DNA from 3 places in the Desulfitobacterium dehalogenans ATCC 51507 genome. Region 1 is predicted to be linked to each of the others. Evidence: riboswitches for the same ligand, from Rfam matches in the RefSeq annotation. Region 1 holds a riboswitch; each other region holds the start of a gene.
What was found. A riboswitch is a leader RNA that binds a small molecule or an ion and turns the genes downstream of it on or off. The one in region 1 is predicted to bind molybdenum cofactor.
Positions count from the first base shown of each region.

Region 2: another riboswitch for molybdenum cofactor. It lies ahead of moaA (GTP 3',8-cyclase MoaA); the one in region 1 lies ahead of DESDE_RS10805 (molybdopterin-binding protein).
Region 3: another riboswitch for molybdenum cofactor. It lies ahead of DESDE_RS06975 (nucleotide-binding protein); the one in region 1 lies ahead of DESDE_RS10805 (molybdopterin-binding protein).

Region 1 covers NC_018017.1:2,229,530-2,232,737, forward strand. Annotated here, with positions in the region: gene DESDE_RS10800 (VWA domain-containing protein) at 1-635, shown strand, start outside; gene DESDE_RS10805 (molybdopterin-binding protein) at 695-1,717, opposite strand; molybdenum cofactor riboswitch at 1,710-1,846, opposite strand; gene DESDE_RS10810 (Crp/Fnr family transcriptional regulator) at 1,989-2,693, shown strand; gene DESDE_RS10815 (4Fe-4S dicluster domain-containing protein) at 2,698-3,208, opposite strand, start outside.
Region 2 covers NC_018017.1:1,330,222-1,333,429, forward strand. Annotated here, with positions in the region: gene fdhF (formate dehydrogenase subunit alpha) at 1-124, shown strand, start outside; gene mobA (molybdenum cofactor guanylyltransferase) at 392-1,018, shown strand; molybdenum cofactor riboswitch at 1,218-1,343, shown strand; gene moaA (GTP 3',8-cyclase MoaA) at 1,417-2,388, shown strand; gene moaC (cyclic pyranopterin monophosphate synthase MoaC) at 2,391-2,873, shown strand; gene DESDE_RS06450 (MOSC domain-containing protein) at 2,894-3,208, shown strand, end outside.
Region 3 covers NC_018017.1:1,438,800-1,442,007, reverse strand. Annotated here, with positions in the region: gene DESDE_RS06985 (nitrogenase component 1) at 1-35, opposite strand, end outside; gene DESDE_RS22460 (hypothetical protein) at 257-454, opposite strand; gene DESDE_RS22455 (nitrogenase component 1) at 438-980, opposite strand; gene DESDE_RS22450 (hypothetical protein) at 934-1,188, opposite strand; gene DESDE_RS06975 (nucleotide-binding protein) at 1,181-1,939, opposite strand; molybdenum cofactor riboswitch at 2,147-2,279, opposite strand; gene DESDE_RS06970 (double-CXXCG motif protein) at 2,440-3,135, opposite strand.

The DNA.
Region 1 (3,208 bases):
GAGGATTGAGTAAAAAGAAAGCCTCCCGTGGAACCCTGCGGGTTTCCTCTTTGCTAAAAGAAATGGTTCGGGGCAATGGATCTGTCTTTCGCTTTGAATATGAAACCTATGTCTTAAAGCATCCCGAGCTTATTGTACTATGCGATGTATCCAATTCCGTAGCTCCCTTTTCTCAATTTCTTCTTTACTTATGCCAACGCATCAAATCCCGGTTTCGCAAAGTACGGCTTTACCTTTTTATTGATGGAATCTGGGATATCACCTGTGAAGAATGGTTAATAACCGGTGATTCTATGGCAGAGATCCGTTCCTGGGGCCGCAAGCATTCTTCTGGATTCACAGATTATGGTAAGGTTTTCAAAGACTTTGCCCAGAATGTTCTTCCCGCTCTTTCCACAAAGGGAACCGTGTTGATCATGGGAGATGGCCGCAACAATTTCCGCCCTGCTCAAGCAGAATATTTGCAGGAGATCCAAGAGAAGGTTAAGCATATCTTTTGGTTGAACCCTTTGGAGGAAAAGGATTGGAGCTTACCCGACAATCTTATGAAGGAGTATAGGAGGTATTGCACCCAGGTTTTTCCCTGCCGGAACCTCAGTGATTTATGGCAGATCTCTAAAAAAGTATTCTCCTAAAGAACGATTAGCCAAATTCCCAAGCGCTTGGGAATTTGGCTAAGAGAAGGTTCTTCCTCTTATTTTCCGAAGGAACAATGGGGATAAGTGCATTCCGGACACTCCAGGCACAATCCTCCATGACCGTATTTGGCAATTTCCAGACGAGTAAGCCGCTCACCAGCTAGAATGCGTGTTGCCACAAGGTCAAAGACCGTTTTTCTTGAATACATGACACAGCCGGGTAATCCCATAATCGGGATATCATCCAGGTAAGCCAATAACAGCATGGCTCCGGGAAGAACAGGAGTACCATAAGTGACTAACTCTCCCCCCAAACCTTTGATCGCCGTAGGGGTCAAATCATCGGGATCCACGGACATGCCGCCGGTTACCAGGACCATTTCTGCACCATGAGCTATATGCTCGCGGATGCGTTCTTGGATCATCTCTACATTATCGTCGGCAAAGGTTTGTCCCAAGAGAACAGAGCCCCATTCGGCCACTTTTCCTTGGAGAACCGGTCCAAATTTATCTTGGATACGGCCATGGTATACTTCACTTCCCGTGGTAACCACTCCAACCTTTTTGGGTTGAAGGGGGCGGATTTGAAGAAGTGGTTCCTTAAATTGCCGGGCGATTTCTTCGGCTTCTACAATAACTTTCTCATCAATCATCAGAGGAACGACCCTGGTCCCCGCAATTTTCTGCCCTTTCTTCACGGGACGGTGATTATGAAGGGTAGCGAGGATAATATATTCTAAAGAATTGAGGGCATAGATCCCTTCTTCAGAAGCATAGATTAATCCATCCTCCTCAGCAATTAAATTGACCTTTCCCTCTTTTGTTTCACTAAAGGAAAGACCTGGGCCCGCCACTGCTTTGGCCAGACGCTCTGCTGCTTCATCTTCGTGAATAAGACCCGGAGTCTGATCCCACACAAAAATATGCTCTTTTCCCATACTGAGAAGAATCGGTATATCTTCTTCCTTGATAACATGACCTTTTCTAAAGCGAGCATCTTTTGTTTTTCCGGGGATAATTTGTGTCAGATCGTGCATAAGCACAGATCCGATCGCATCCTGCACTCTAATCTTCTCCATGGGGTTTCCTCCTTTTCTTTGCGGAAGGCATGTTCATTTCTAAACACACCCTGGTTTCAGGCATCTCTGAAACGGCCAAATTCCGTAGATCAATTCGGTAGGAAATATGGCTCGGCTACTCATTATTATAAACCATAACTGGCAATCAGGGAATGATTCACTTTCATAAGAAAATCATTTTTTCCTCGATTTTAAAGGGTTTCTTCAAGGAAATATAGAATTTTGTTCATACATAATACTTTGATGACACTTTTGTGAAAGGAAGGGAAGTATGGCTGGTAATATTCTTAAGTTCGAGATATTTAAAAACAATCCCAACTGGCAGGGACTGCCTGATTCGTTTTGGGAGTACTGTTCTGACCATGGACGGGTTCGCCATTATGCTGCAAAGCAATTCCTTTTCTTTTCCGGAGAAGACGGTAATTCAGTCTATTTTTTACTCAAAGGCCGTATCCAAATTTTGCTCATGAGTGAATTTACTGAGAAAATTTTTCGGATTCTGCAACCTCCCGCATTTTTCCCGGAAGTTATATTAGATAATAAAGTATATCCTTATGCAGCACTCACTGCCGAGGCCTCCGATGTCTTCGTTTTGGATCGAAAGGCGCTACTTCAGTACTTTAATGAAAATCCTTCCGCACTTCTGCCTTTTTATCGAAATATGGCTTTGGATCTCCGCAGAGCTTATCGGCAAATCAAGAATATTGCTCTGGGGGATGCTCGTTCTCGGTTGGGAGCTAAGATCTTCGCTTTAGCTCATGTCCACGGCCAAGAGACTCCTGAGGGAATTCTCATTACGATTCCCCTTACCGCAACAGAGTTGGCAGGAATGTGCAGTTTAGCACGGGAATCCGTAAGCCGCATATTAAGTGAACTGAAGGATTTAGGAATTCTCAAAATGGAGAAGAAACAAATAACTGTCAGCAATTTAGACCAGCTGAGAGGATGGATTCATGAACGCCAAAACTCCTTGTGACTCTTTATAGATTCTGTCGGCGGTCAAGAAAATGAGTGAGCCTTTCCAGCGGAAGGCCATTTTCTATATAGTCTTCAAGGATGCGGCCGATTATACCGGGGAGTTCAGACGTCTGGAGCTTTTCCCGGGACAATCGTGCCAATTGTGGATGCCTTCCCAAACGCCCGCCAAGATGGAGAGTCCAGCCCGATTCCCCGGGAAGTATTTTGCCTGTTTTACATGAGCGCACACAATCCCCGCAACCAATGCACTTACTTTCATCAAATTCCAGCCTTCCCTGCCAAGACAGAGCACCTTCTTGACAGGAACGGCAGCAGGCTTGACAGCCCGTACACCTTGCCTCTGTGAACTTGGGCATAAGAAAGCCCGTTAGCCCTATATCTTTGATTTGGGGCTGAGAACAGGCGTTGGGACAACCGGCTATGCTTATCTTCGGCAAATGATGATAATGAATCACCGGAAACTTTTGGTTCAGATGAGAAAACAAATCCATACTCTTTAGAATCTGCTCTAAC
Region 2 (3,208 bases), 900 kb from region 1:
CCTGCATTATAGGGAGTCACCGACGAATGTCTTAACCAACGGAGCGTATGATAAAGTAACTAAGACCTACGAATATAAGGTCTGCGGTGTGCGGGTGGAACCTCTGGTGCAATCTGCACAATAAAGGAAACTTGCTTCAGGTGGAGTTTCGACTCCATCTGAAGCGTAGTTGACTTATCCTCTGTGAGGATAGGAATAGGGGAGTGTCCAAGCTTTGTCTAATATGCATAGCTTGCGGCACTCTCCCTTTTTTATTTCAGAAAAAACAGCTTGGTATTAACTAGCTATTAGGGTGGAAAGTAAAAGTTCTTTTATGGGAAGGGCTTATCTGTGTTACAATAAAGCAAAAGACAAAAGTCTGATCATTGATAGATATAGGGAGACATACCATATGGATGCTAATAATGGAGAAACCCTTTTGCCGATAACCGGAATTATCCTGGCCGGTGGGAAAAGCTCTCGCATGGGTCGCAACAAGGCTTTTATTGAATGGGCTGGGGTCCCACTCATTGAGCATACCTTAGCTATCTTTAGTACGGTCTTTGCTGAAGTGATGATTAGCAGCAATCATCCGGAGCTCTATGCTAAATATGGAGTTAAAGTGATCAAAGATAATTATCTGGACCATGGGCCCTTAGGAGGGTTAGAAGCATGCTTGCGGGAAGCTCGTTATGATTATGCCTTTTTTGCCGCTTGCGATATGCCTTTTTTGAGTGTAGAAGTGATTCGATTTATGGCCGGGAAAATTGAAGGGGAGGTTGATATCTTAATCCCTGAGCTTGATGGCGAAATTCAACCCCTCCATGCTTTTTATCACAAAAACTGTCTTCCCATAATTGAAGACAGTTTAAAGGCGAAGCATCTTAAACTGGCAGTATTTATTCGGCAAAACAACAGGGTACGTCATATGAGGGAGAAGGATTTCATTAATTTTCCAAACATACGTCTTTGTTTCAGTAATATGAATACACCTCAAGAATACCTAACCCTGCAACAGCATAATCTTCATAATACTTGACAATAATGTAGACATTCTTTATCGTATTTAAAGGAAACTATAAAAAGCGGCTATTTTATCAGGAATTTATTAAGATTTGTTAATAAAGATTAAGAAATATTATTATTAGAACTCTTTTTGCAATCTCCAAAATAGTGTATACTACAATTAGTTACATTCTTTAATAATTATTCACAGCCGTAGTATAATGAGTAATAGAATACGTTTTGTGCTCCGAAGCTGGAAACCTAAAGTGAGCTATGGTTTACCAGTCGTGCATTCTGCACCGGGTATTATTGGAAACAGTAATGCCTCCCATTTGGAAAGGAGTCTGTAGGGTATAGGGGAACTCCCCGGTTTTACAGACCGTGGGAGTTCTTTGTTTTGTGGAATAATGAACGTGAAGGTGGGGGAAATCTATGCAAGATCAATATCGACGCCAGATCGAATACCTGAGGATTTCCATTACAGATCGCTGCAATTTACGTTGCAAGTATTGCATGCCTCCTGAAGGAGTTCAATGGATTCCCCATGAGTCTATCTTGACCTATGAAGAAATATCACGTGTCATGCGGATTAGTACCTCCTTAGGATTTAGACGGTTTCGCATAACCGGCGGGGAGCCCTTAATTCGATCCGGAATTCTGGAATTTTTACAGAATGCTTCCCAAATTTCAGGGGTGGAGGATCTGATGCTTACCACCAATGGGATACTTCTTCCAGACATGGCAGAAGACCTAAAGAAGGCGGGAGTTAATCGAGTTAATATAAGCCTGGATACCTTCGATGAAGATAAGTTTCGAGAGCTCACCCGTGGTGGGGATATTAAGAAAGTCTTTCAAGGGATACACCGCTCCCTCGAAGTAGGGTTACATCCGGTTAAACTCAACGTAGTGGTTGTTCGTGATTTCAATAGCCATGAACTGCCACGTTTTATGGAATTAGCCCATGACTATCCCGTTCATGTTCGCTTTATCGAATTGATGCCCATCGGAATCAGTTCGGATAAACGCAGTGATTTTGTATCCATCGATGAGATGAAAGCAATATTGGGCTTAGAGGGCCTTAAAGCTACTCGTGACATTCGAGGAGGAGGGCCTGCTGAATATATCACTTCGGAGGGATTTAAAGGTAGTGTGGGCTTTATCAGCGCTATCAGCAAACATTTTTGCAGCACCTGCAACCGTATTCGCTTAACTCCCGATGGTAAGCTGCGCCTATGTTTACACAGTTCCAATGAAGTGGATTTTCGTGAAGTGCTTCGCTCCAACAAGAGTGATGATGAGGTCAGGGATGTTTTTGCCCAAGCGATTTGGAATAAGCCGGCTGAACATCATATGAATGATCAGGCTTGGCAGGATCAACGGATTATGTCCCAGATTGGAGGATAATTATGGAATTGACACATTTTGATGAAGAAGGCCGGGCACGTATGGTGGATGTCTCGGATAAAGCGGAGACCACTCGAGTGGCTACAGCCCGGGGTAAGGTAGAGATGCAACCGGAAACTTTAGAGAGAATCCGGTTAGGGCAGATTGCTAAAGGGGATGTATTGGCGGTAGCCCAAGTCGCAGGAATCATGGCAGCCAAACAAACTTCAAATGTTATTCCTATGTGTCACCCTTTGGCTATTACAGGGGCTAAACTGAATTTTGAAATTGTTCCTCCAGGAACCATAGAAATCGAAGGAATCGTCAAGGTCACGGGGAAAACCGGGGTTGAGATGGAAGCTCTTACAGCGGTAAGCGTAGCAGCTTTAACCATCTATGATATGTGCAAAGCTATCGACAAGACCATGGTCATCGGCGATATCCGGCTCATGGAAAAAACCGGTGGCAAGAGCGGTCATTTTATGCGCGAAGACCATATAAGCTAAAAGATTGGGGAGAAAGATGAATGGCGAAAATTATTGCAGTTTGTACAAGTGAGAAAAAGGGGATGCGGAAGAAGAACGTGGGCGAGGGAATCCTGAAGGTTAATTTTGGTATTGAAGGTGATGCCCATGGGGGAGATTGGCATCGTCAAGTAAGTTTGCTGGCTTTGGAAAGCATTAAGAAGATGCAGGACATGGGGCTTGATGTGGGACCGGGAGATTTCGCTGAGAACTTAACCACCGAAGGAATTGATCTGGTTAGCCTGCCCCTCGGCACAAAACTGAAGATTGGTGAAACCGGCGTGGGGGAAGTGACCCAGATCGGTAAAGAGTGTCAT
Region 3 (3,208 bases), 790 kb from region 1:
AATGAATTCCGGCTTGAGCTTCTGCGCCGCTTCAATGGTCTGGCTGATCAGCCGTTCTTCATCCCCGAGCACAGCTTCAATGGTTCTCAGATTCGAGCCAAAGGTACTGCGCGTGCTTTCCGTCCAGCGGGGTTCATCTTAGGTGACATAATTGCGGGTACAGCATGAGGCGTCATCAATGATGATCAAACAGTTCAGTTCAAGAGCGTGGAACAGGCTCCGGAATAATCACTGGAAAAAGGCGGGAGATAGATGGCTAACCGTTCCATGGACGCTCGCTCCCCTCATCTCTGTTCACCTTCAGGTCTCCCCAATCCGCTGCCCTGGCGACAGCTTCTCCCATAAGCTTCATCAGCTTGCGAATACCGTGAAACCCATAAAAGGACTCATCATTAAACACATCCACAAAATACCTGGCCTTCAGCAAAAAGGCTCCATCATAACCGATAGCCATGTACTCCTGGTCCAAACCATAAATAGGAAGGGGGATTGAAATAATAAGGAATGTCCAGCTTTTCCGCCATGCTTTGAGCAGCAACCAAGCCCATGGGCACTAGTACCAGGTTCAGCCGACTGGCCGCCATCTTTTGATATTCCTCAAACGTCCGACAAGCAAAAAGCTCCCGTACTCTCTTAATCCCCCAGTCCGCCAAAAGGTCAAAGAGCTCGCTCTCCTGATCAAGAGAAACATAATTGCCGATTAGATTAATACCTTCGTCCTTTTCCTCGGTGTATTCCAGCAGCTCATACATCTGATTATGCTTGCGCATGCCCTGGGATATTTTTTCATCGGCCGCCACGGGATTGATATGGCAGACTGTGAAATGATGTCCGAGAAAACGGCTTTTGAGCTCTCGCAAAAGTGCTTTTTCATCGGTACCCAGGAAATCATCGATACAATTAAAGTAAAGCACAAAGGCCTTAGGCGCCGGCTCAAGCACCTCCAGAAGCTCTTCCACCGCAGCCGATATTCTCAACATATTGTCCGGAAACCGCATCCTCTTCCCCGATATATAAAAAGGAGAGAAACTCTTTTTCCCCGTTTTGCAGGGCACGTATAGCGTTGCGGCGGCCGCAGGCCGTGGGGCATATATGGAGACTATGGCTCTCCGGAATGCGCAGAATAGTCTTAGGTCTGCTCCGGTTGGGAATATAATTGAGAAGATTATTTTGCACCCCCTTACTCATGACCGCATACCTCAATGAAATGCCGGGCCAAAGTGCGGTAACTTTGAGCGATCTCCGTTTCGGGAAATAACTCCATGACTGTCTTGCCCTGCTCTTCCCCTCTCTGTATCTCAGCCGCCCGGGGGATAACGGAAATGAGCTCACCCTGGGTTTCCGCCGATAGCTGCTGCACCAGCTCCATCTCCTTGTCCACATTGCGCCGGTTCAGAATCAGCCCCCCGTAACGGGCATAATCCCGGTTGCGGAAATTGGCCAAAGCTGCGGCGATATTGGACGCTGCGTACATGGACATCATCTCTCCCGAGGTAATTATAAAAACCACATCCGTATATTCTCCCCGCAAAGGCATGGCGAACCCGCCGCAGACCACATCCCCCAGCACATCGTAAAGCACAATATCCGGTTGGTAGACTTCATATGCCTTCATTTCTGCCAAGGTATCAAAGGCGGTGATAATTCCCCGTCCGGCACAGCCGATACCCGGCATGGGACCGCCGGCTTCCACACAAAGAACTCCGTTATATCCCTCTTGCACAAAGTCCCCCACCTGCAGGTCATCCCGTTTGCTGCGCACCAGCTCCAATACGGTTTGAATGGGCCTCCCTCCGGTCAACATTCTTGTGGAATCCGCCTTGGGATCGCAGCCGATCTGCATCACTTTATAACCCATCTCACTCAAGGCTACCGCCAAATTGGATGTGGTAGTGGATTTGCCAATCCCTCCTTTGCCGTAAATAGCTGCTCTGATCATTTTTTATGCACTCCTTATCCGGTGGAATTTCTCCCGCACATTCCTGCCGTTATTTTGGTTCAAATTTGACAGCAGTCAAATCAGTTGGCGACTACGCTGCCTGATCTGTTCGCCATAGTTTTCTCCTATAAAGAAAAAAGCGGCTTGCCTTTCTAAAAGCAAACCGCCCGATAGCGAAAACAACAAAAGCCAGAGCCGACTCTGTCAAATTTGTCCTTTCTGCTTCCTTTTCATAAGTGAAGGCCAGCTGGTTTCCTAACTGACCCCGTGAGCGGTTTGCTCAGGCTCTTCCGTCATGAGAGATTCTTTTAGACGAATGAGCTCGGAAACTATTCAGTTTTGTCTTTATGCTAATAATCGGACAATCCGAAATTTTAATTCCCGATGTTTCTTCCCACAAACATAAATAACATAAATCAACAGAAAAATAAACATCTTGATTTTATTTTACATTATATCTAGTTATGTTAGGTTATCTTCCGCCCAGTTATGCAGCAGCCTCAAAGCACTACAATCTCAGTAAACATCAATCCTGTCAGCTCGTGTCTTTGATAGGCTTCAACAAATCTTTCAGAGCAATAGATATTAACACCGTAGCCCTTGGCCCTGAACAGATCTATTCCATTGAGAGACTCCCCCCTCAAAAAAAGGCTATCTCTCGATTCAATCCGCTCCTTGCTCTCGGCAAGGTATGTTTCATAGCCGCATTCCGAGCAACTATCGAGCAGAATAATGTTTGATTTTCTATAAAGTTCGGCGCACACATCAACATGAAGTTTGTAATAGGCAGGCGGGACTGTGGGTATTTTATTGACCCGGGTACCATGGCGCCGGAGCTCCTTAAGTTGCATATCAGTTAAATCATTGAAGGATAACACAGGGGCTTTCTCTAGTCTATAGCCCGTAATCTTTTCTCTTTCCAGAACGTCTTTAGCTTTCTCTGAAATATGATTAATATAAAACCAGAGAAAATCAGGATAATTATCATTAGACAAAACAATAGGGGTATCTGTTCCAAAGTCATGCATTACGCTTTTTTTCCATTCTCTCTGGCATTTGGAGCAAAGAATCCATTTTCTTGGCCATTCGGTTACACTTAACCCATAGGCGTATTTTTTCTTGTTTCCTTCATCAATTTCTAAACAATAATATCGCATCTCATCACCTTCAATATATACTTTATGGACATCAACCATTTCTGGTGCTCCCTATAAGTTAAGCTTCTTAAATAATAAAAAAGAGCCGATGAATTCGGCTCCGGCAAACATC